DNA from 2 places in the Kitasatospora sp. NPDC049285 genome. Region 1 is predicted to be linked to the other one. Evidence: predicted binding sites of a transcription regulator. Region 1 holds the regulator's gene; the other holds the start of a gene.
The links. Region 1 encodes HrcA, which represses chaperone genes, less so after heat shock. Its sites were predicted from a motif close to TTNGCACTCNGNNNNNCNGAGTGCNAA; they were not measured.
Positions count from the first base shown of each region.

Region 2: the regulator HrcA is predicted to act here: its motif matches at 5,349-5,375, upstream of groES (co-chaperone GroES).

Region 1 covers NZ_JBFAQR010000010.1:21,644-32,614, forward strand. Annotated here, with positions in the region: gene AB0K51_RS09780 (PhoH family protein) at 1-300, opposite strand, end outside; gene AB0K51_RS09785 (ribonuclease Z) at 556-1,473, opposite strand; gene AB0K51_RS09790 (histidine triad nucleotide-binding protein) at 1,478-1,831, opposite strand; gene AB0K51_RS09795 (PDZ domain-containing protein) at 2,022-5,231, opposite strand; gene AB0K51_RS09800 (16S rRNA (uracil(1498)-N(3))-methyltransferase) at 5,312-6,055, opposite strand; gene dnaJ (molecular chaperone DnaJ) at 6,155-7,294, opposite strand; gene hrcA (heat-inducible transcriptional repressor HrcA) at 7,369-8,442, opposite strand; gene htpX (zinc metalloprotease HtpX) at 8,752-9,675, shown strand; gene AB0K51_RS09820 (hypothetical protein) at 9,720-10,307, shown strand; gene AB0K51_RS09825 (DUF3097 domain-containing protein) at 10,393-10,971, shown strand, end outside.
Region 2 covers NZ_JBFAQR010000056.1:7,882-18,852, reverse strand. Annotated here, with positions in the region: gene AB0K51_RS27600 (hypothetical protein) at 1-122, opposite strand, end outside; gene tsaB (tRNA (adenosine(37)-N6)-threonylcarbamoyltransferase complex dimerization subunit type 1 TsaB) at 257-904, shown strand; gene rimI (ribosomal protein S18-alanine N-acetyltransferase) at 941-1,411, shown strand; gene tsaD (tRNA (adenosine(37)-N6)-threonylcarbamoyltransferase complex transferase subunit TsaD) at 1,404-2,498, shown strand; gene AB0K51_RS27580 (hypothetical protein) at 2,495-2,755, shown strand; gene AB0K51_RS27575 (polysaccharide deacetylase family protein) at 2,825-3,703, shown strand; gene AB0K51_RS27570 (class I SAM-dependent methyltransferase) at 3,679-4,857, opposite strand; gene AB0K51_RS27565 (DUF6234 family protein) at 4,879-5,253, opposite strand; gene groES (co-chaperone GroES) at 5,519-5,824, shown strand; gene groL (chaperonin GroEL) at 5,925-7,559, shown strand; gene AB0K51_RS27550 (LysR family transcriptional regulator) at 7,729-8,730, shown strand; gene AB0K51_RS27545 (WhiB family transcriptional regulator) at 8,906-9,232, opposite strand; gene AB0K51_RS27540 (response regulator transcription factor) at 9,769-10,380, shown strand; gene shbA (RNA polymerase sigma factor ShbA) at 10,580-10,971, shown strand, end outside.

The DNA of each region.
Region 1 (10,971 bases):
GATGGTGCGGCCCCGGTTGGACAGGATGTTCGCCGTGAACACCTCGGACGGCACCGGGTGGTCCGGGTCCTCGGCGGCGCTCCTGAGCATGGTGATGGAGCGCTCCACGGCGTCCTCCGTCAGGGGTTGGCCGGTGCGCAGCACCAGCATCATCTCGTTGAAGAGCTGCTTGACGAGGGCGACGTCGGCGGGCGAGCCGGTGGCCGTCACCTCGTTTCCGCGGACGTGGATGTCGGCGTCCGGGAAGCCGTTCTCGATCACTCTCAGGAGCGAGTCGGCCGCGCCCAGCAGGGTGACCATCGGGTGCTTCTCCGGAATGACGATCCGGGTGCTGGTAGCCGCCGCGTCGGGGCGCTGCTGTCCGTTGGGTCGGGTCTGCGGTGTGTCAGTCATGGGTCGGCGCTGCGGCCTGCCTCATCCCAATCCGTCTGTCGTGTGGCTCGGGCTCTCCGGGTCACCAGGGTACGCCGCGTGGATGTTCGCCGGAGCGGCGCGGCGGGTTCGATGGTGGGGGCTCCGGCCCCGATGTGCGAACGGTTTTCGGCGGGCGGCCGCTCAGCGGCGGGGCGGGACGGCGATCCTGGCGAGGTCCTCGGCGACCACGATCTCGCCGTCGAAGTGCCGCCGGGCCTCGGCGAGATGGCCGGACAGGTCCGGGTAGCGCTGCGAGAAGTGGGTCAGCACCAGCCGCCGCACGCCCGCCTCGGCGGCCACCCGGGCGGCCTGCGCGGCGGTCAGGTGGCCGTGGTCCTCGGCCAGCTGCGCGTCCGCCTCCAGGAAGGTCGCCTCGATCACCAGCAGGTCGGCGCCGTCCGCGAGTTCGGCCACCCCCGGGCAGAGCCGGGTGTCCATCACGAAGGCGAAGCGCTGGCCGCGGCGGACCTCGCTGACCTCGTCCAGGGTGACCGTGCGACCGGCCACCTCGACCCGGCCGGCCCGCTGGAGCTGCCCCACCAGTGGCCCGTGCACGCCCAGTTCGCGCAGCCGCTCGGGCCGCAGCCGCCGGCCGTCGGGCTCGGCCAGCCGGTAGCCGAACGACTCCACCGGATGCGACAGCCGCACCGCCGACAGCTCGAACGGCGCTCCCGGCGCCGCCAGCGGCCCGGCCTCCGCCACCGGCCGCGGCCGCAGCTCGGCGGTCTCGTGGAAGACGCTGGCCTGCCGCAGCCGGTCGAAGTACACCTGCCCGGAGGCCGGGTAGTACGCGTCGACCGGGTGCGGCACCTGGTCCAGGTTGATCCGCTGCACCACGCCGGGCAGGCCCAGGCAGTGGTCGCCGTGGAAGTGCGAGACCGCGATCCGGGTGATCCCGGTGGCGGTCACCCCGGCGTGCAGCATCTGCCGCTGGGTGCCCTCCCCCGGGTCGAACAGCAGCCCCTCGCCGTCCCAGCGCAACAGGTACCCGTTGTGGTTGCGGTGCCTGGTCGGCACCTGGCTGGCCGTGCCCAGGACGACGAGTTCACGCTGCGACAACGGTTCAGACCATTCCCTCGGGCAGCTTCCGGCCGCCGATCACGTGCACGTGCGCGTGGAAGATGGTCTGCCCCGCGTCCGACCCGGTGTTGAAGATCAGCCGGTACGCGTCGATGCCCTCCAGCGCGGCGACCTCCGCCGCCTCGGTGAGCAGCTCCGCGGCGATCAGCGGCTCCGCCGCGGCCAGCTCCGCCGCGTTCGGGTAGTGCACCCGCGGGATCACCAGCACGTGCGTCGGCGCCTGCGGGTTGATGTCCCGGAAGGCCAGCGTCCGCTCGGTCTCGCGGACCACCTTCGCCGGGATCTCCCCCGCCGCGATCTTGCAGAACAGGCAGTCCGCCTGCGGTTCCCCGGCCATCGTCCGAACCCTTCTGATCACCCGTCACTGGCGCGACGACCTTACCGTGCACCGCCAGGGGCGCGGGGAACTGCGCGAGGAACCATTCCCCGACAGCCGGATCGCCCGCGCGTGCAGGTCACTGCCCTGCGTCGCGATCCTGCTGTGGGGTGCCTTCCGCTGCTCGCAGTTCCCCGAGCCCCTGTCGGGGTCACCCTTCCAGCGCCGGAGGCTGCTTCGCCGGGGTCCGCTCCAGTGCCTCCAGCGCCAGCCGGACCGCCGTCTCCAGCTGCGGGTCGCGGCCCGCCGCCCAGTCGTGCGGGGCGATCGGCACCTCGACGTCCGGGGTGACGCCGTGGTTCTCCACGTTCCAGCCGTAGCCCTCCAGCCAGAACGCGTACTTGGGCTGGGTCACCGCCGTCCCGTCGACCAGCGCGTACTTGCTGTCGATGCCGATCACGCCGCCCCAGGTGCGGGTGCCGACCACCGGGCCGATGCCGAGCGCCTGGATCGCGGCGTTGACGATGTCACCGTCGGAGCCGGAGAACTCGTTGGCCACCGCCACCACCGGGCCGCGCGGGGCGTCCGCGGGGTACGGCTCGGGGCTGTCGATGTCGCGGGCGGCGTCCCAGCCGACGATCCGGCGGGCCAGCTTCTCCACGATCAGCTGCGAGGTGTGGCCGCCGCGGTTCTCCCGCAGGTCGACGACGACGCCCTCGCGGGCCATCTCGACCCGCAGGTCGCGGTGGAGCTGCGCCCAGCCGGCGCTCTGCATGTCGGGGATGTGCAGGTAGCCGAGCCGTCCGCCGGACAGCTCGCGGACGGCGGCGCGCCGCCCGGCCACCCAGTCGTGGTAGCGCAGCGCCTCCTCGTCGTCGAGCGGCACCACCACGGGGTGGCGCTCGCCGCCGTCCTTGCCGCTGACGGTCAGTTCGACGGGCTGGTCGGCGGTGCCGGCCAGCAGCGGGGCCGGGCCGGTGACCGGGTCGACGGGGCGGCCGTTGACCGCGAGGATCGCGTCGCCGGCACGGACCGCCACGCCGGGCGCGGCCAGCGGGGAGCGGGCCCGCGGGTCCGAGGACTCGCCGGGCAGCACCCGCGCGACCCGCCACACCTCGCCGTCGCGGACCAGGTCCGCGCCTAGCAGGCCCTGCCGCCGGGCGGACTCGGTGCCGCGGCCGGGCGGCACCACGTAGGCGTGCGAGGTGCCGAGTTCACCGACCGTCTCCCACAGCAGGTCGGCCAGGTCGGAGTGGCTGCCGGCCCGGTCGACCAGCGGCCGGTAGCGCTCCAGCACGCCCGCCCAGTCGACGCCGCCGAGGTCGGCGCGCCAGAAGTTGTCGCGCATCAGCCGGCCGTTCTCGTCGAACATCTGCCGCCACTCGGCGGACGGGTCGACGGTGACCCGGATCCGGCTCAGGTCGACGTCGGTGTCGTCCTCGTCGCCGGCCTTCGAGTCGGCGGGGACGATCCGCAGGCCGCCCTGGTCGAGCACCGCGAGCCGGGAGCCGTCGCCGCTGACCGCGAAGCCGTCCAGCCCGGCGACGAGTTCCTCGGCGCGGCGCTTCTTCAGGTCGAAGCGCTCCAGCGCGGCCCGGGCCGGCTCGTCGTCCAGCGAGGCGGCGGTGTCGCCGAGTTCGCCGGTGAACGGCAGCCGGGTCCACAGCACGCCGTCCTTGGCGGCGCGCAGCGCGCCGAACCGCCCGGCCTCCACCGGGAAGGCCACGATCCGGTCGGCCAGGCCCTCCAGGTCGACCCGGGTGGTGGGCACGGCGGACTCGTCCTTCTTCTCGCCGTCCTTGGCCTCCTCGTCCTCCCCGCCGACCGGCCGTCCGGCCCGCTGCGGGCCGAACGGTGACGGGGTGTCGGCGGCCAGCGTGAGCAGGTACGGGCGGGCGCCGCCGGGGAAGGACAGGTCGAAGACGTGCTGGTCGTAGACCGGGTCGAAGGTACGCACCGAGAGGAACGCCAGGTGGCGGCCGTCGGCGGTGAAGGCCGGCGAGTAGTCGTGGAAGCGCTGCGGGGTGGCCTCGCTGACGGTCCGTGAGGTCAGGTCGGCCAGCATGATCTGGCGCAGCGCCCACGGTCCGAGGGTCGGCTGCGACCAGGCCAGCCAGCCCGAGTCCGGGCTGAACACCAGGCCGTGGACCTCGCCGTCGCCGCTGCGGGCCAGTTCGTGGACGGCGCCGTCGCTGAGCGCCACCAGCAGCACCCGGCCGTCGTGCGAGGCGACCGCGAGCTGCCGGCCGTCCGGCGAGACCGCCAGCCCGAGCACCCGGCCGAGCTGCCCGGCGGCCAGCCGGCGGCGCTCCGCGCCGAGCACCGCGGGCGCGAACTCCAGCGCGTCGTCGCCGTCCGCGTCGGTCACCCACACCGCGCCCTGCGCGCCGTCCTCGCCGGGGACGACCCGCACCAGGCGGCCGCGCACTCCCGGCGTCTCGTCCAGCACCCGGGCCGGCCCCTCACGGTGCGTCAGCCAGTGCACGGTGCCGCGCACCACCACGGCGGCGGCCCGGCCGGTGCGGTCCACCGCGACGGTCTCCACCTGCCCGGCGGCCGGCGTCGGGTGCGGCTGGCGGCGGGTGCGCGGTCCGGCCAGCCGGATGTCCAGCCGGCGCGCCTCGGCGCCGTCCAGGTCGTCCAGCAGCCACAGGTCGCCCGCGCTCTGCCAGATCACCCGGGCGCCGTCGGTGGCCGCCTGCCGGGCGTAGAAGCCGGTGTCGGCGGGGCCGTGCGCCCGCAGGTCGCCGCCGTCCGGCAGGCTCGAGTACAGCCGGCCGACGCCCTCGTGGTCGGAGAGGAACGCCACCCGGTCGCCCACCCACAGCGGGCACTCCAACTGGCCGTCCAGCTCGGCGTGCAGGCGTTCGAACTCGGCCGCGCCGACCCACAGCTTCCCGGCCCGCCCGCCCCGGTACCGCTTCCAGTGCGCGGCCTCCCGGTTGTGCGTGCCCAGCAGCACCCGCCCGCCGCTCGCGCCCGCGGGCACCGGCTCGAACGCCAGCGACCCGATCGGCCCGTACGGCAGTCGCTGCGGCTCCCCGCCGTCGAGCGGCACCGCGAACGCCCAGGTCCGCCGGATCGTCTCCTGGCCCGCCGTGGTGATGGCGATCGGCCGTCCGTCGGCGCTCCAGCCGACCAGCGCGGTGAACGGGCTCCCCCAGTGCGTCAGCCGCCGGGACTGCCCGCCCTCGACCGGTGCGACGTGCAGCTCCGGCGCGCCGTCCCGGGTGGAGGTCCAGGCCACGTGCCGGCCGTCGGGCGAGATCCGGACCGCGCCGACCGGCACCTGGTCGGCCGTCAGCCGCCAGGCCCGCCCGCCGTCGACCGGGGCCAGCCAGACATCGTCCTCGGCGACGAAGGTCACCAGATCGCCGTGCAGGTGGGGATGGCGCAGATAGGCGCGCTGCGAATCGGTCATCCTGCCACCCTAGGCAGCGGGATGCGTCACCGCGAAGCGTTTCCCCGGACCGGCGGCGCGGCGGCCCTCCCGACGACGCGTCAGGCCCAGCGCCCGGTACGGCCCAGCAGCAGCGCGCCCGCGGCGACGCCCGCGGTGGACGTCCGCAGCACGGACGGGCCGAGCCGGTACGGGGCGGCGCCGGCCTCGGCGAAGGCGGCGAGCTCGTCCGGCGAGACGCCGCCCTCGGGGCCGACGATCAGCACGATCTCACCGCTCGCGGGCAGTTCGGCGGCGGCCAGCGCCCGCGCGCCCTCCTCGTGCAGCACCGCTGCGAACGCGGCCCGCTCCAGCAGCGGCAGTAGTTGACGGGTCGTCACCAGCTCGTGCACCTCGGGGAAGCGCAGCCGCCGCGACTGCTTGCCGGCCTCCCGCGCGGTGGCCCGCCACTTGGCGAGCGCCTTCGCGCCGCGCTCGCCCTTCCACTGGGTGATGCAGCGCGCGGCGGCCCACGGGACGACGGCGTCGACGCCGACCTCGGTCATGGTCTCGACGGCGAGTTCACCGCGGTCGCCCTTGGGCAGCGCCTGGACGACGGTGATCCGCGGGCTGGGCTCGGGCTCGTGCCGGACCGCCGTGACGGCGACCTCCAGGACGTCCTTGCCGTGCACCGCGGCGACGGTGCCGTCCACGCCCAGGCCCCGGCCGTCGGCGAGGGTGACCGCCTCGCCGGGCTCCAGCCGCTTCACGGCGACGGCGTGGCGGCCCTCCGCGCCGTCCACCCGGACCGTCCCGCCGGGGGCGGCGGCCGCCAGGTCATCGACGACGAACACCGGTGCGGTCATCCGAACGGAACCCTCTCAGAACTACGCGGACAGGTCGGAACGGCAGCCGGGCCGGGGGCGGACAGCGCCGCCCCCGGCCCGGTGGGAAATCCTCGCGCCTCAGCGCCCGTTGAAGGCGTCCTTCAGCCGGGAGAACAGGCCCTGCTGGCCGGGCGCGAACTGGCCGGACGGGCGCTCCTCGCCGCGCAGCACGGCGAGCCGGCGCAGCAGCTCCTCCTGCTCGGGGTCGAGCTTGGTGGGCGTCTGCACCTCGACGTGCACTATCAGGTCGCCCCGGCCGCCGCCGCGCAGGTGGGTGATGCCGCGGCCGTGCAGCGGGATCGACTGGCCGGACTGGGTGCCGGGCCGGATGTCGACCTCCTCGACGCCGTCCAGCGTCTGCAGCGGCACCTGGGTGCCGAGCGAGGCGGCGGTCATCGGGATGGTGACCGTGCAGTGCAGGTCGTCGCCGCGTCGTTGGAAGGTCGGGTGGCTGGTCTCGGCGATCTCCACGTACAGGTCGCCGGCCGGGCCGCCGCCGGGGCCGACCTCGCCCTCGCCGGCCAGCTGGATCCGGGTGCCGTTGTCGACGCCCGCGGGGATCTTCACCGTCAGCGTCCGACGGGCCCGCACCCGGCCGTCGCCCGCGCACTCCGGGCACGGGGTCGGGACCACGGTGCCGAAGCCCTGGCACTGCGGGCAGGGACGCGAGGTCATGACCTGGCCCAGGAAGGACCGGGTCACCTGGGAGACCTCGCCCTTGCCGCGGCACATGTCACAGGTCTGCGCCGAGGTGCCGGGGGCCGCGCCCTCGCCGTTGCAGGTGGTGCAGGTGACGGCGGTGTCGACCTGGAGTTCCTTGGTGGTGCCGAACGCGGCCTCCTCCAGGGTGATCTCCAGGCGGATCATCGCGTCCTGGCCGCGCCGGGTCCGCGAACGCGGACCGCGCTGGCCGGTGGCGGCGCCGAAGAAGGCGTCCATGATGTCGGAGAAGCCGAAGCCCGCCGCACCCGCGCCGAATCCGCCCGCACCGCCGCCGTTCGGCGACAGCGGGTCGCCGCCGAGGTCGTAGACCTGACGCTTCTGCGGATCGGAGAGCACCTCGTAGGCGGCGTTGATCTCCTTGAACCGCTCCTGCGTCTTCGGGTCCGGGTTGACGTCCGGGTGCAGTTCACGCGCAAGGCGTCGGAACGCCTTCTTGATCTCGTCCTGCCCCGCGTCGCGTCGGACGCCGAGTACCGCGTAGTAGTCCGTGGCCACCAAATGCTCCGGTTTGTTCCGCCTCTAGAAGTGCCTGCGATGGACGCGTGAGTGTCTCACGGGCCGCTGTACTGCTATGACTCGGCCAGGATCTGGCCCACGTACCGTGCCACCGCTCGCACCGCCCCCATTGTGCCCGGGTAATCCATCCGGGTCGGACCGATCACTCCCAGCTTTGCCACGCTCTGGTCGCCCGAACCGTAACCGACCGAGACCACCGAGGTGGAATTGAGCCCCTCGTAGGCGATCTCGTGGCCGATCCGGACCGTCATCTCCGAGTCCGCCGTCTCACCCAGCAGGCGGAGCAGGACGACCTGCTCCTCCAGCGCCTCCAGCACCGGCCGGATGGTGAGCGGGAAGTCGTGGCCGAAACGGGTCAGGTTGGCGGTGCCCGCCAGCATGATCCGCTCCTCGTTCTGCTCGGCCAGGGTCTCGAACAGGGTGGCCAGCACCGCGCTGACCGCCGCCCGGTCGGAAACCTCGAAGACGGCCGGCAGGTCCTCCAGGATCACCGGCACCTCGGGCAGCCGGCAGCCGCCCGCCATGCCGTTGAGCCTGGCCCGCAGCTCGGCGAGGAGTCCCTCGCCGACCGCGCCCGGGCAGTCCACCATGCGCTGCTCGACCCGGCCGGTGTTGGTGATCAGCACCAGCATCAGCTTGGTCGGGGTGAGCGCCACCAGTTCGATGTGGCGGACCGTGGAACGGGTCAGCGACGGGTACTGGACCACCGCGACCTGCCGGGTCAGCTGCGCCAGCAGCCGCACCGTGCGGGCCACCACGTCGTCCAGGTCGACCGCGCCCTCCAGGAAGTGCCGGATCGCCCGGCGCTCCGGAGCGGTCATCGGCTTGACCTCGGCCAGCCGGTCCACGAACAGCCGGTAGCCCTTGTCGGTGGGGATCCGCCCCGCACTGGTGTGCGGCTGGTGGATGTACCCCTCCTCCTCGAGCGCCGACATGTCGTTGCGCACCGTGGCCGGCGAGACGCCCAGGTTGTGCCGCTCCACCAGGGCCTTGGAGCCGACCGGCTCCTCGGTCCCCACGTAGTCCTGGACGATCGCGCGCAGCACCGCGAGGCGCCGCTCGTCCAGCGGGCGCACGGACGGGCGCGTGTCGATCAGGCGGCCGTCGGGCTTGCCGTCATCCGGCATGGGGCACGCACCTCCGTCGTCGTCCGTTGAGCTGGTGGTCGAACCGCTCTGGCACTCAACTGGGCAGAGTGCCAGAACCGTACCTGCCAGTGTAAGGCCCGGGCCTGACGGCAGGAACGGTCCGCCCACGTGATCCTCGTCGGATTGCGATCGCGGCGGCGTGCGTCGTCCGGCGTTCGCCCGACGGTCGCGCGGCGGTGGTCCGACCGCCCGTCCGGCGCGGATGGCGTGATTTGGTCCGGCGTGGATGGTGCCACGGGCCCCGCCCGGTGGCAGCATCGAAGGCGAGCGAGCACAGGAGGAGCAGCGATGTCGACGTCACAGCGGCACTCCCGGTTCACCCCCGACCGCGGGCTGACGGGTCGGATGGTGACCACCATGTTCCTGATCGGCCTGGTGTACGTGGGCTTCACCGGCCTGCTGATCGTGCTGCTGCGCGGAGCCTGGCCATTGATCGTACTGATCTCCGGCGGCCTGTTCGTCGCACAGTTCTGGTTCTCCGACAAGATCACCGAGCGGGCCATGGGCGCCCACCAGGTCACCCCCGAGCAGTACCCGCAGCTGCACGGCGCGATCGACCGGCTGTGCGCACTGGCCGACATGCCCAAGCCACGGGTCGCGGTCGCCGACAACGACATGCCCAACGCCTTCGCCACCGGCCGCAACCCGCAGAACTCGGTGATCTGCGTGACCACCGGACTGCTGCGCCGGCTGGAGCCCGAGGAGCTGGAGGGCGTCCTGGCCCACGAGCTGTCGCACGTGGCGCACCGGGACGTCGCGGTGATGACCATCGCCGGGTTCCTCGGCGTGCTGGCCGGAGTGATCACCCGGATGGCGTTGTGGGGCGGGTTCCTCAACGGCGGCAACCGCAACAGCAACGACCCCAACACCGCGATCGCGCTGATCCTCATCCCGCTGGTGTCGATGGTGGTGTACGCGCTCAGCTTCCTGCTGACCCGGCTGCTCTCCCGCTACCGGGAGCTCGCCGCGGACCGGGCCGCCGCCCAGCTCACCGGCCGGCCCAGCGCACTGGCCTCCGCGCTGACCAAGGTCACCGGGCAGATCGCCGCCATCCCCACCAAGGACCTGCGCCAGGCGCAGCCCTACAACGCCTTCTACTTCGCCCCCGCGCTCAGCGCCCGGGACGCCGCCTCGCAGCTGCTGTCCACCCACCCGTCGCTGGAGCAGCGGCTGGCCCAGCTGGAGAAGATCTCCGCCGAACTGGGACAGTGACGCTCCCGGCGACACCTCCTCGCGACACCCGAAAGGACCTTCACGTGGGATTCCTGGACGCGCTGTTCGGCCGGAGCAAGCCGGTGAAGCCCGACCTCGACCAGCTGTTCGGCATCCCCTCCGCCGCGCTCACCCTGGAGGCGGCGGCCGGCTTCACCCCGACCGGCCTCGGCTCGGTCTGCTTCGCGGCCGTCGAGGGCGGCGCCTTCGGCGAGGTGCAGAACCAGGTGCGGGCGCTGCTGGACGCCGACGCCGGAAGCGGCGGCGGCGTCCCGGTGGAGGCCTCGCAAGACTCCTACGGCTACTCCTGGCTGCTCGCCCGGCACACGCCCGAGGAACTCCCCGACCTGGTCAACGACCTGCACGCGGTCAACAGCGAGCTGGAGGCGAACGGCTTCGGCCCGCAGCTGCTCTGCTCGATCGTGGCCTTCCGCAATCCCGCCGGGCAGTCGCTCGGGCTGGTCTACCTGTACAAGCGCGGCAGTTTCTACCCCTTCGCCCCGATGCCTGGCGGCGGCGAGAAGCGCAACAGCCCGGTCGAGCTGCAGGTCAAGGCGATGCTCGCCAACGACCTGCGGGTCGAGCAGGACCTCTCCCGCTGGTTCCCGGTCTGGGGCGCGCCGGGCCTGTGACGGACGCGTCGTCCGCGTCGTCCGAGTCCTCGGCGTCGTCCGCGTCGTCGGCCGGCGGGCGGGCGGGTTTCGTAGACTCCGTCAAATGCGAAGCAGGGAGTACGGACCGGACCTGACACCTCCGTGGAAGCGGCAGCAGCCCGCGCCGGAAGTGGCGGCGGAACGGGACCTGGTGGTGGAGGAGGCGGCGACCGGCTTCTGCGGGGCGGTGGTGCGCTGCGAGCGGACGGCGGAGGGGTTCACCGTCACGCTGGAGGACCGGTTCGGCAAGCACCGGGTGTTCCCGCTGGTGCCGCGCGGGTTCCTGCTGGAGGGGCGGGTGGTGACGCTGGTGCGGCCCACCGGGCCGGCGCCGGAGCGCGGGCCGGGGAGGACCGCCTCGGGGTCGGTGGCGGTGCCCGGTGCGCGGGCCCGGGTGGCCCGGGAGTCGCGGATCTACGTCGAGGGCCGGCACGACGCGGAGCTGGTCGAGCGGGTCTGGGGTGACGACCTGCGGATCGAGGGCGTGGTGGTGGAGTACCTGGAGGGCGTGGACGACCTGCCCGCCATCGTGGCCGAGTTCGCCCCGGGGCCGGGCCGCAGGCTGGGCGTGCTGGTGGACCACCTGCTGCCCGGCACCAAGGAGCACCGGATCGCCGCGCAGGTGACCGGCGAACACGTGCTG
Region 2 (10,971 bases), on a different contig from region 1:
GCGGGTGTGGCGGCGACCGCCCGGGAGGGGGCGCCGTTCGCCTGGAACGCCAGCAGCCCGATCACCGCCATGGCCCCCAGGGTCAGCCCGCCGACCACCACACCAGGACCCAGCTTCGCCACGTCAGCTCCTCACGGTCGCCACCACCCGTACCGGCACCCCATCGTGCCAGGTCCGCCACGCCGTTCCGGGTTCTTCCGATCGTGTGTTCACGGCCGGTGCGGGCACCCGCGCCGGACCCTCTAACCTTGAACCCGTGCTCCTCCTCGCCTTCGACACCGCCACCCCCGCCGTCACCGCCGCCGTCCACGACGGCGAGCGGGTGCTCGCCGAGTCCTACGAGGTCGACGCGCGGCGGCACGGGGAACTGCTGCTGCCCACCATCGCCGCCGTGCTGCGCACCGCGGGCGTGGACAAGCGGCAGCTCACCGCCCTGGCGGTCGGCGTCGGCCCCGGCCCGTACACCGGCCTGCGGGTCGGCCTGGTGACCGCCGCCGCGCTCGGCGACGCGCTGGGCCTGCCGGTGCACGGCGTCTGCACGCTCGACGCGATCGCCCACCAGGCGCGCCGCGAGGGCGTCGACGGCCCGTTCACGGTGGCCACCGACGCCCGCCGCAAGGAGGTCTACTGGGCCTCCTACGACGCGGCCGGCGCCCGGGTCTCCGGCCCGTCGGTGGACCGCCCCGCCGAGATCGAACCCGGCGAGCGGACGGTCGGCGCCGGCGCCCTGCTGTACGCACTCCCGCAGGCGAGCGGCCCCGAGCACGTCTCGGCGGGCGCGCTGGCGGACTTCGCGGTGCGCGAGCTGGCGGCTGGGCGCGAGCTGCTGCCGAACACCCCGCTGTACCTGCGGCGGCCGGACGCGCAGGTGCCCGCGGGGTACAAGGCGGTGCTTCCGGCGTGAACGGCTGCGTCCGTGGCTAAGTACACGCTGCGTCCCATGCGGTGGTGGGACATCGAGCCCGTCATGGCGCTGGAGCACCTGCTGTTCCCCGAGGACGCCTGGTCGCGCGGGATGTACTGGTCGGAGCTGGCCGAGGCGTACCCCGGCGGGAGCCGGCACTACGTGGTGGCGGTCGACGACGGCGACGCCGTGGTCGGGTACGCGGGGCTGATGGCGGTCGGGGCGGACGCCGACGTGCAGACCATCGCGGTGGACACCGGCCACCAGGGCGCGGGACTCGGGGGAGTGCTGCTGGCCGAGCTGGTCGCGGAGTCGGTCCGGCGCGGCTGTGCGGAGCTGCTGCTGGAGGTGCGGGTGGACAACCTGCGCGCCCAGCGGCTGTACGAGCGGTTCGGGTTCGAGCCGGTCGGGATCCGGCGGGGCTACTACCAGCCCGCCAACGTGGACGCACTGGTGATGCGTCTGGACCACCTGGCAAGCGATCTGAAGGACCATCAGAATGGCTGACGAACCTCTCGTCCTCGGCATCGAGACCTCCTGCGACGAGACCGGCGTCGGCATCGTCCGCGGCACCACGCTGCTCGCCGACGCGGTCGCCTCGAGCGTCAACGACCACGCGCGGTTCGGCGGCGTCGTCCCGGAGATCGCCAGCCGGGCGCACCTGGAGGCGATGATCCCGACCATCCGGCGGGCGCTGGACACCGCCGGGGTGAAGGCGAGCGACCTGGACGGCATCGCGGTGACCGCGGGCCCGGGCCTGGCCGGGGCGCTGCTGGTCGGCGTGAGCGCCGCCAAGGCGTACGCCTGGGCGCTGGACAAGCCGCTGTACGGGGTGAACCACCTGGCCTCGCACATCTGCGTGGACCAGCTGGAGCACGGCCGGCTGCCCGAGCCGACGATGGCGCTGCTGGTCTCCGGCGGGCACTCCTCGCTGCTGCTCAGCGGGGACATCACCTCCGACGTCCGCCCGCTGGGCTCGACCATCGACGACGCGGCGGGCGAGGCCTTCGACAAGGTGGCCCGGGTGCTCGGGCTGGGCTTCCCCGGCGGGCCGGTGGTGGACCGGATGGCCCGCGAGGGCGACGGGAAGGCGATCGCGTTCCCGCGCGGGCTGAACAACGCGGGCGACCCCGCGTACGACTTCTCGTTCTCCGGCCTGAAGACCGCCGTGGCGCGCTGGGTGGAGGCCAAGCGGCGGGCCGGCGAGCCGGTGCCGGTGGCGGACGTGGCGGCGTCGTTCCAGGAGGCGGTCACCGACGTGCTGACCCGCAAGGCCGTCCGGGCCTGCAAGGACAACGACGTCGACCACCTGATGATCGGCGGCGGCGTGGCCGCCAACTCGCGGCTGCGCGAGATGGCGCAGCAGCGCTGCGACAAGGCGGGCATCGTGCTGCGGGTGCCGCGGCCGGGCCTGTGCACCGACAACGGCGCGATGGTGGCGGCGCTCGGCGCGGAGATGGTGTGGCGCAACCGCACCCCGTCCGCCTTCGACCTGTCGGCGGACTCCTCGCTGCCGGTCACCGAGACGCACGTGCCGGGCGCGGACACCGGGCACGGCGACTTCCACGCGCACGCCCACGAGGCGCTGAAGTGACCCTGGCGGCGATGTGGGAGGCCCGCGCCGCCGACGGCCGCGGGGCCGAACTGCACGCCTGGGCACGGGCGGTGGCGCTGCCGGCGGTGCGCGGTGCGGCCGGCCTGGAGCGGGTCGAGCTGTTCACCGCCCCCGGCGAGCGGGTGCTGCTGATCGCGCTGTGGGAGGGCGAGCCGCAGCCGGTCCCGGAGCCGCCCGCCGGGCTGCTCGCCCGTCCGGTGCACCACTGGACCTTCACCCGCACCGATGCCGGGTAGGCAACCGCGGAACCGGTACCGTCGTCCTGAACATCGACACGCGTGTAGAGGAAGAGCGAGGGGACACCGGTGACGAAGAGGGCCCGGATCGGGTACGGGGCGGGGGCGCTCGCCGTCCTGCTGGCGGCGAGCGGGTGCGGCGGCTCCGCTCCGGCCGGGCACCAGTCCGCTCCCGCGCCGTCCGCCGCCGCGTCCTCGGACGCACCCAGCGCCGGCGCGCCGTCAGGCGCCGCCCAGGACGCGGTCGGTGACGCCGCGTGGGCGAAGTGGGGCCTCAAGCCGATGGCCAAGGCGCCCGCCCCGCCCGCCGACAAGCCGATCAAGCTGGCCAAGACGGGCACGGTGCCGGTCTTCAGCACCGTCCCCACCGGCGACAAGGTCGTCTTCATCACCATCGACGACGGGGCCGAGAAGGACCCCAAGTTCGTCCAGATGCTGACCGACCTGAAGGTGCCGATCACGATGTTCCTGACCAAGGACATCGTCAAGGGCGACTACGGCTACTTCAAGCCGCTGCAGGCGCTCGGCAACAGCATCCAGAACCACACCGTCACCCACCCCGTGATGAGCAAGCTCAGCCCGGACAAGCAGAAGACCGAGGTCTGCGACGACCAGGCCGCGCTCACCCAGCAGTACGGCACCGCCCCGTTCCTGTTCCGCCCGCCGTTCGGCGACGGCGCGCACACCCCCTCGCTGAACACCGCCGTCCAGCAGTGCGGTCCGCGCGCCATCGTGCTCTGGCAGGAGTCGATGCAGATCCACGACATGCAGTACCAGGGCGAGAAGAAGCTCAAGAACGGCGACATCATCCTCGCCCACTTCCGCGGCCCCTCCGAGCTGAAGGGCGAGACCATGACCCAGATGTTCGGCGAGATGCTCGCCCGCATCCAGGAGCAGGGCTTCGCGGTGGCCCGGCTCGACGACTACATCGCCAAGCCCACCGGCTGACCCAGCATCATCACCGGGCCGTTCGGCGTGCGGGACAGGATCACCGTCACCTCGTTCGGCCCGGACGGCTTCAGCTGCCGGCGCAGCTCCTCCGGCGTGATCGCCATCCCGCGCTTCTTGATCACCACGGTGCCGACCCGGCGCTCCCGCAGCAGCGCCTTGAGCTTCTTCACGTGGTACGGCAGGACGTCGGTCAGCTCGTAGGCGTGCGCGTACGGGGTCGGCCGCAACTCGTCCGAGGTGACGTAGGCGATCATCGGGTCGATCAGCCGCCCGCCGGTCCAGACGGCCACCTCCGCGACCATCCGGGCCCGGATCACCGCCCCGTCCGGCTCGTACAGGTAGCGGCCCACCGGCCCGACCTCCGGGTCCGGCAGCACCCCGCCGGTGTGCGAGTGGCCGCCGGGCAGCAGCGTCGCCCGGTACGGCGCGGCGGGCGCGGCGCCGAACCACAGCACCGCCTCCTTCACCTCGCCGTGGTCGGAGACCCACTCCGCCTCCGCGCCGTCCGGCACCAGCTCGTGCGGGATCCCCGGCGCCACCTTCAACGCCCCGAACGGCGCGCAGCGGGCCGCCTCGACCGCCCACGACAGCGGCGGGCTGTACGCCTCGGGGTCGAACACCCGGCCGCGCGCGGTGCGCCGCGCCGGATCGGTGAACACCGCGTCGTAGCCCGCGACGTCGACGTCCGCGACGTCCGCGCAGCGCACCTCCACCAGCTCCGCCACGCCGAGCGCCGCCGCGTTCGCGCTCGCCACCGCGCAGGTCAGCTCGTCCCGGTCCACCGCCAGCACCGCGATCCCCGCCCGGGCCAGCGCGATCGCGTCGCCGCCGATCCCGCAGCACAGGTCCGCCAGCCGCTTCACCCCCAGCGCGGCGAACCGCCCCGCCCGCCACTCGGCGACGCTGCGCCGGGTCGCCTGCTCCACCCCGTGCTGGGTGAAGTACATCGACGCGGCGTCCGCGCCGAACTTCGCCGCCGCCCGCTGCCGCAGCCGCGCCTGCTCGAACGCCGCCCGCACCAGTTCGGCCGGGTAGTCCCGGCGCAGCCGGGTCGCCAGGGCCAGCTCCTCGGCCGCCGAGAACTCCCGCAGTTCGGCCAGCAGCGCCTGCCCCTGCTCGGTCAGCAGCGCCCGGAACGATTCGATCTCCACCCCCTCATTCTCGCCGCCCGGTCACCCGCCGGTCGCCGAGCAGTCCGAGCCGCTGTAGCAGGGCTGGTACCCGCTCGGCAGCGGCCGCGGCTCCTCGTGCCGGTGGTCGTACGCGGACCCGGCGGCGGCCAGCGCCAGCACCGCGGCCAGCAGCAGCGCCTGCGCCACCGCCGTCACGCGCAGCCCGCCGCGCCAGGTCAGCACCGCCGCCACCACCGGCACGACCGCGCAGCCGAGCAGCACCGGCACCAGGTCGTACGGCTGTGCGGCGGAGCCGTCGAGGCTCCCGTCGGCGAAGGCGGCGCGCAGCAGCAGCGCCGCGCCCGCGGCGGCCTCCAGGCAGAGCAGGCCGAGCAGGGTGAGCAGGTCGACGGCGATCGGTGCGCGGCGAGTCATGTCGGGAGTCTGGCGACGCTCGGCCCCGGGCGCCTGAGTACCCGGGCTCAGACGGCCCGGAAACCCGCGCCCTTCCGAAACTCGCGCGCGACGCGTTGGCACTCTGGTTGACTGAGTGCTAACGGCGTCCTATGGTCGTTCCTGGCACTCCCCCCAGGGTGAGTGCTAACGCGATGAAGCGTGGCTGACCCCCGCGACGGCAGTTCGCGCGCCATCGCCACCTACCTGATAGACAACCCCGTAATCTCCGAAGGGGAGCTCGGACGTGACCACCAGCAGCAAGGTTGCCATCAAGCCGCTCGAGGACCGCATCGTGGTCCAGCCGCTCGACGCCGAGACCACCACCGCCTCCGGCCTGGTGATCCCGGACACCGCCAAGGAGAAGCCCCAGGAGGGCGTCGTCCTGGCCGTCGGCCCGGGTCGCTTCGAGGACGGCCAGCGTCTGCCGCTCGACGTCGCCGTCGGTGACATCGTCCTGTACTCGAAGTACGGCGGCACCGAGGTCAAGTACCAGGGCGAGGAGTACCTGGTCCTCTCGGCTCGCGACGTTCTCGCCATCATCGAGAAGTAAGACGTCCCAGCCCCGCCCCGGATCCGTGTCAGCACTGACAGGGGCCCGGGGCGCGGCTTTTGCTCCACGTACGCAGACCTACCCCTGAGGAAACGGGATCATGGCGAAGACCCTGCAGTTCGACGAGGACGCCCGCCGCTCGCTGGAGCGCGGCGTCAACAAGCTGGCCGACACCGTCAAGGTGACGATCGGCCCCAAGGGCCGCAACGTCGTCATCGACAAGAAGTTCGGCGCCCCCACCATCACCAACGACGGTGTGACCATCGCCCGCGAGGTCGAGCTCGACGACCCGTACGAGAACCTCGGCGCGCAGCTGGTCAAGGAGGTCGCCACCAAGACCAACGACGTCGCGGGCGACGGCACCACCACCGCCACCGTGCTCGCCCAGGCCCTGGTCAACGAGGGCCTGCGCAACGTCGCCGCCGGCGCCGGCCCGGCCGCCCTGAAGAAGGGCATCGACAAGGCCGTCGCCGCCGTCACCGAGCACCTGCTCTCGATCGCCCGCGAGATCGAGGGCAAGGACGACGTCGCCGCCGTCGCCTCCCTCTCCGCCCAGGACGCCCAGGTCGGCGAGCTGATCGCCGAGGCGATCGACAAGGTCGGCAAGGACGGTGTGATCACCGTCGAGGAGTCCAACACCTTCGGCGTCGAGCTCGAGTTCACCGAGGGCATGCAGTTCGACAAGGGCTACCTGTCGCCGTACTTCGTCACCGACGCGGAGCGCCAGGAAGCCGTCCTGGAGGACCCGTACATCCTCATCACCCAGGGCAAGATCTCCAGCATCCAGGAGCTCCTGCCGCTGCTGGAGAAGGTCCTGCAGGTCGGCGGCTCGCGCCCGCTGCTGATCATCGCCGAGGACGTCGACGGCGAGGCCCTCTCCACCCTGGTGGTCAACAAGATCCGCGGCACCTTCAACGCGGTCGCGGTCAAGGCCCCCGGCTTCGGTGACCGCCGCAAGGCCATCCTCGGCGACATCGCCACCCTCACCGGCGGCGAGGTCGTCTCCGAGGAGGTCGGCCTCAAGCTCGACCAGGTCGGCCTGGAGGTGCTCGGCACCGCCCGCCGCGTCACCGTCACCAAGGACGAGACCATCGTCGTCGACGGCGCCGGCGACTCCGCCGCCGTGGCCGGCCGGGTCGCCCAGATCAAGGCCGAGATCGCCAACACCGACTCCGACTGGGACCGCGAGAAGCTCCAGGAGCGCCTCGCGAAGCTGGCCGGCGGCGTCTGCGTCATCAAGGTCGGCGCGGCCACCGAGGTCGAGCTCAAGGAGCGCAAGCACCGTCTCGAGGACGCCATCTCCGCGACCCGCGCCGCGGTCGAGGAGGGCATCGTCGCCGGCGGTGGCGCCTCCCTGGTGCACGCCGCCAAGGTCCTGGAGGACGGCCTCGGCCTGACCGGCGACGAGGCCACCGGTGTCTCCGTCGTCCGCAAGGCGCTCGCCGAGCCGCTGCGCTGGATCGCCCAGAACGCCGGCCTCGAGGGTTACGTCATCACCCACAAGGTCGCCGAGCTGGACGCCGGCTTCGGCTACAACGCGGCCACCGGCGAGTACGGCGACCTGCTGAAGGCCGGCGTCATCGACCCGGTCAAGGTCACCCGCTCCGCCCTGGAGAACGCGGCCTCCATCGCCTCCCTGCTGCTCACCACCGAGACCCTCGTGGTGGAGAAGAAGGAAGAGGAGGCCGACAACGGCCACGGCCACTCGCACGGCGGGCACGGCCACAGCCACTGACACCAGCCGATAGGCAGGTAGGCAACCACCAGGGGCGCGAGGAACCGCGCGACCGGCCGGGCACTCTCGTAGTGCGCGGCCGGGAGCGCAGCCACCTCGCGCCCTTCGTGCTGTCCCGCGGTTCCTCGCGCCGCGGTCGCGCCCGTCCGCGCTCGCTACCCTGGACCCCGTGATCGAGGCCCGTCATCTCCGCGTCCTGCGCGCCGTCGCCGACACCGGTTCCTTCTCCGCCGCCGCGCGCGAACTGGGGTGCACCCAGCCGGCGGTGAGCCAGCAGATGAAGGCGCTGGAGAAGGCGGTGGACACCCCGCTGGTGGTGCGCTCCGGGCGGGAGATGCAGCTGAGCGAGGCCGGGCGGGTGCTGCTGAAGCACGCCACCGGGATCCTCGCGGGACTGTCCGCCGCCGAGGAGGAGGTCGCGGCGATCGCCGGGCTGCGGGCCGGACGGGTCCGGCTGGTGTCCTTCCCGACGGCCAGCTCGACGCTGGTGCCGCGCTCGGTCGCCCGGCTGCGGACGGCCCACCCGGGGGTGCGGGTCTCGCTGGTCGAGGCGGAGCCGCCGCAGTCGCTGGCGATGCTGCGCGGCGGCGAGTGCGAGGTGGCGCTGGCATTCCGGTACCCGGACTCGCAGGGCGGGCTGAGCCTGCCGTCCCCGCACGCGACGCTGCGCGAGGCGCGGGCCGAGGCGACCCTGGAGGCGGCCGCCGCCGCGGCGGCCAACGACTGGTCGGACCTGGTGGTGCGCCCGCTGCTGGACGACCCGCTGGTCGGGCTGGTGCCGGCCGGGCACCCGCTGGCCGGGCGGGGCGAGGAGCGGCCGGTGGACCTGGCCGAGCTGGCCGGGGAGCAGTGGATCGCGGGCTGTCCGCAGTGCCGCGGCCACCTGGTCGAACTCTGCGGCGACGCCGGCTTCGCACCGGCCATCGACTTCGCCACCGACGACTACCCGGCGGTGGTCGGCCTGGTCGGTGCGGGCCTCGGGGTGGCGGTGCTCCCCGGGCTGGCGCTGGAGTCGGTGCGGCACCCGGGGGTGGCGGCCGTCCCGGTGCGGGTGGCGTCGGGGGAGCCGGCGCGGCGCGAGGTGGTGGCGCTGACCCTGCCGGACCTGGCGCAGGTTCCGGCGGTGGCGCTGATGCTGGACCAGCTCGCGGGGGCGGCCGCCGCCCGCTGAGGGCCGCCGCCCGCCCGTGCACGCGGCGCCTGCGGGACGGCGGCGCTGCGCGTGCGGAGGATCGTTTCTGCACACCCGGGGCCGCGGCGGGGGACACGCCCGGCGGCCGGGCATCGGTGAATCGGTCGGACCGGGTGGGCCGGTCGGGTCGAGCGGCTCGGTCGGGTCGGGCGGATCAGCGGCGGATGGTCTGCGGCATGGCGAGCGGGACCTCGACCAGCCGGTTGCGGGAGCGCCCGAGCAGCTCCTCGCGTTCGTCCTCGGTCAGCCCGCCCCACACGCCGTACGGCTCGCGGACGGCCAGGGCGTGGGCGGCGCACTGGGCGCGCACCGGGCAGCGCATGCAGACCTCCTTCGCGCTCGCCTCCCGGGAGGTCCGGGCGGCTCCCCGCTCGCCTTCCGGGTGGAAGAACAGCGAGCTGTCCACGCCGCGGCAGGCGGCGGAGAGCTGCCAGTCCCAGAGGTCTGCGTTGGGGCCGGGGAGGCGGGAGAAATCTGCCATGGCTCATTCCCTTCAAAGGCTCGGGACCTGGCGGCTCTGCTGCGGGTTGCGGCGGCGAGGCTGCACGGGGCCGGTACGGACACCTGGAAATATGACTTACGCCAACTACCAGGACAAGTCACCCACACACCGACACAACAGTCAATGACCTGACAGATGCTATAAAAACGGACAAACGGGGCAAGAGGTTTGAAGCCGTACGCTGCGTCGATCGGGTGTCCGGCGGGGCGTGGACCGTCACGGAAGGGCGCGCACGGCGCGGGCACCGCGCGCGAGCTGCACGAAAGTGCGGCGTGTGCACCGCGAGGTGGCTCTTGTGTGATGGGTCGGCCACGTACAGTGGTGGAGATGGACCTGAAGCCGTAACTCATTCGAGTGACGGTCGTTGGATGTACGGAGGCGGTTAAAGGGCGCTGGACATCGGGAACGATCGCGGAGCCAGGCGATCGGAACGGGGTCCGACCCGGGGCCGTGTCGGAGAGGTTCGTACCAGCCAGGAGGCTCAACGTGACGCGGATCTGCTGCGGAGGACGGTCATGACATCCGTACTCGTCTGCGACGATTCCCCGCTCGCCCGGGAAGCGCTTCGCCGTGCGGTGGCGACCGTGCCCGGCGTCGACCGGGTGACCACTGCGACGAACGGTGAGGAGGTCCTCCGCCGCTGGGTGGCCGACCGTTCCGATCTCGTTCTGATGGATGTCCGGATGCCCGGCCTCGGCGGGGTGGAGACGGTTCGCCGGCTGCTCTCGGCCGACCCGGGTGCGCGGATCATCATGCTCACCGTCGCCGAGGACCTGGACGGCGTGGCCCTCGCGGTCGCCGCCGGGGCCCGCGGCTACCTGCACAAGGACGCCTCGCGCGCCGAACTGCGGGCCACCGTCACCCAGGCGCTGGCCGACCCGACCTGGCGGCTCGCCCCGCGCCGGCTGCGCAGTCCGGACATGGGCGCCGCGCCGACGCTGACGGCCCGTGAGATCCAGGTGCTGGAGGGCATGAGCCACGGCCGCTCCAACGCGGAGATCGGCCGGGAGCTGTTCCTCTCCGAGGACACCGTGAAGACGCACGCCAGGCGGCTGTTCAAGAAGCTCGGCGCCTCGGACCGCGCGCACGCGGTGGCCCTGGGCTTCCGCTGGGGCCTGGTCCGCTGAGCGGCCGGGATTTCGAACTGCGCTCGCTCGGACGTGTGACGTTGTGGTCCCGAGGCTGCACCATGGAGTAGTGGAGCACCTCGGGGACCAACGGACAGGCAGGGGAGGCGGCACGGTGCACGCGGCGACGCATAACGTTCCGATGCACAAGTCCGGACGCGGTGCCGCGTTTTCCGGTCCGACCAGGCACCATGGACCGATGCGTGACGACGAGGCAGCCGCCGGGACCGAGCCGGCACAGCCCGCCCCCGGGGGCGGGGCTGCCGATCCGTCGTACACCCCGGATGCCGGGGACTCGCCCCCACCGGACGCCGGACGCCGGGACTCTGACGATCCGCCGGTCGGCGCAGTGCGCCCGCCGGTGCTCGGCAGCGGCGCCTCGCCGGAGGTGGCGGACCTGGTCGCCGCCGCGGCACGCGGGGACGGCCGGGCGATCGAGGCGCTGCTCGCCTACGTGCTGCCGCTGGCGCTGCGGTACTGCCGCGGCCGGCTGGTCCGGCTGCCGGGCGGGGCCCGGCACCACGTGGACGACGTGGCGCAGGAGGTGTGCGTCGCGGTGCTGTGCGCGCTGCCGCGGTACCGGGACACCGG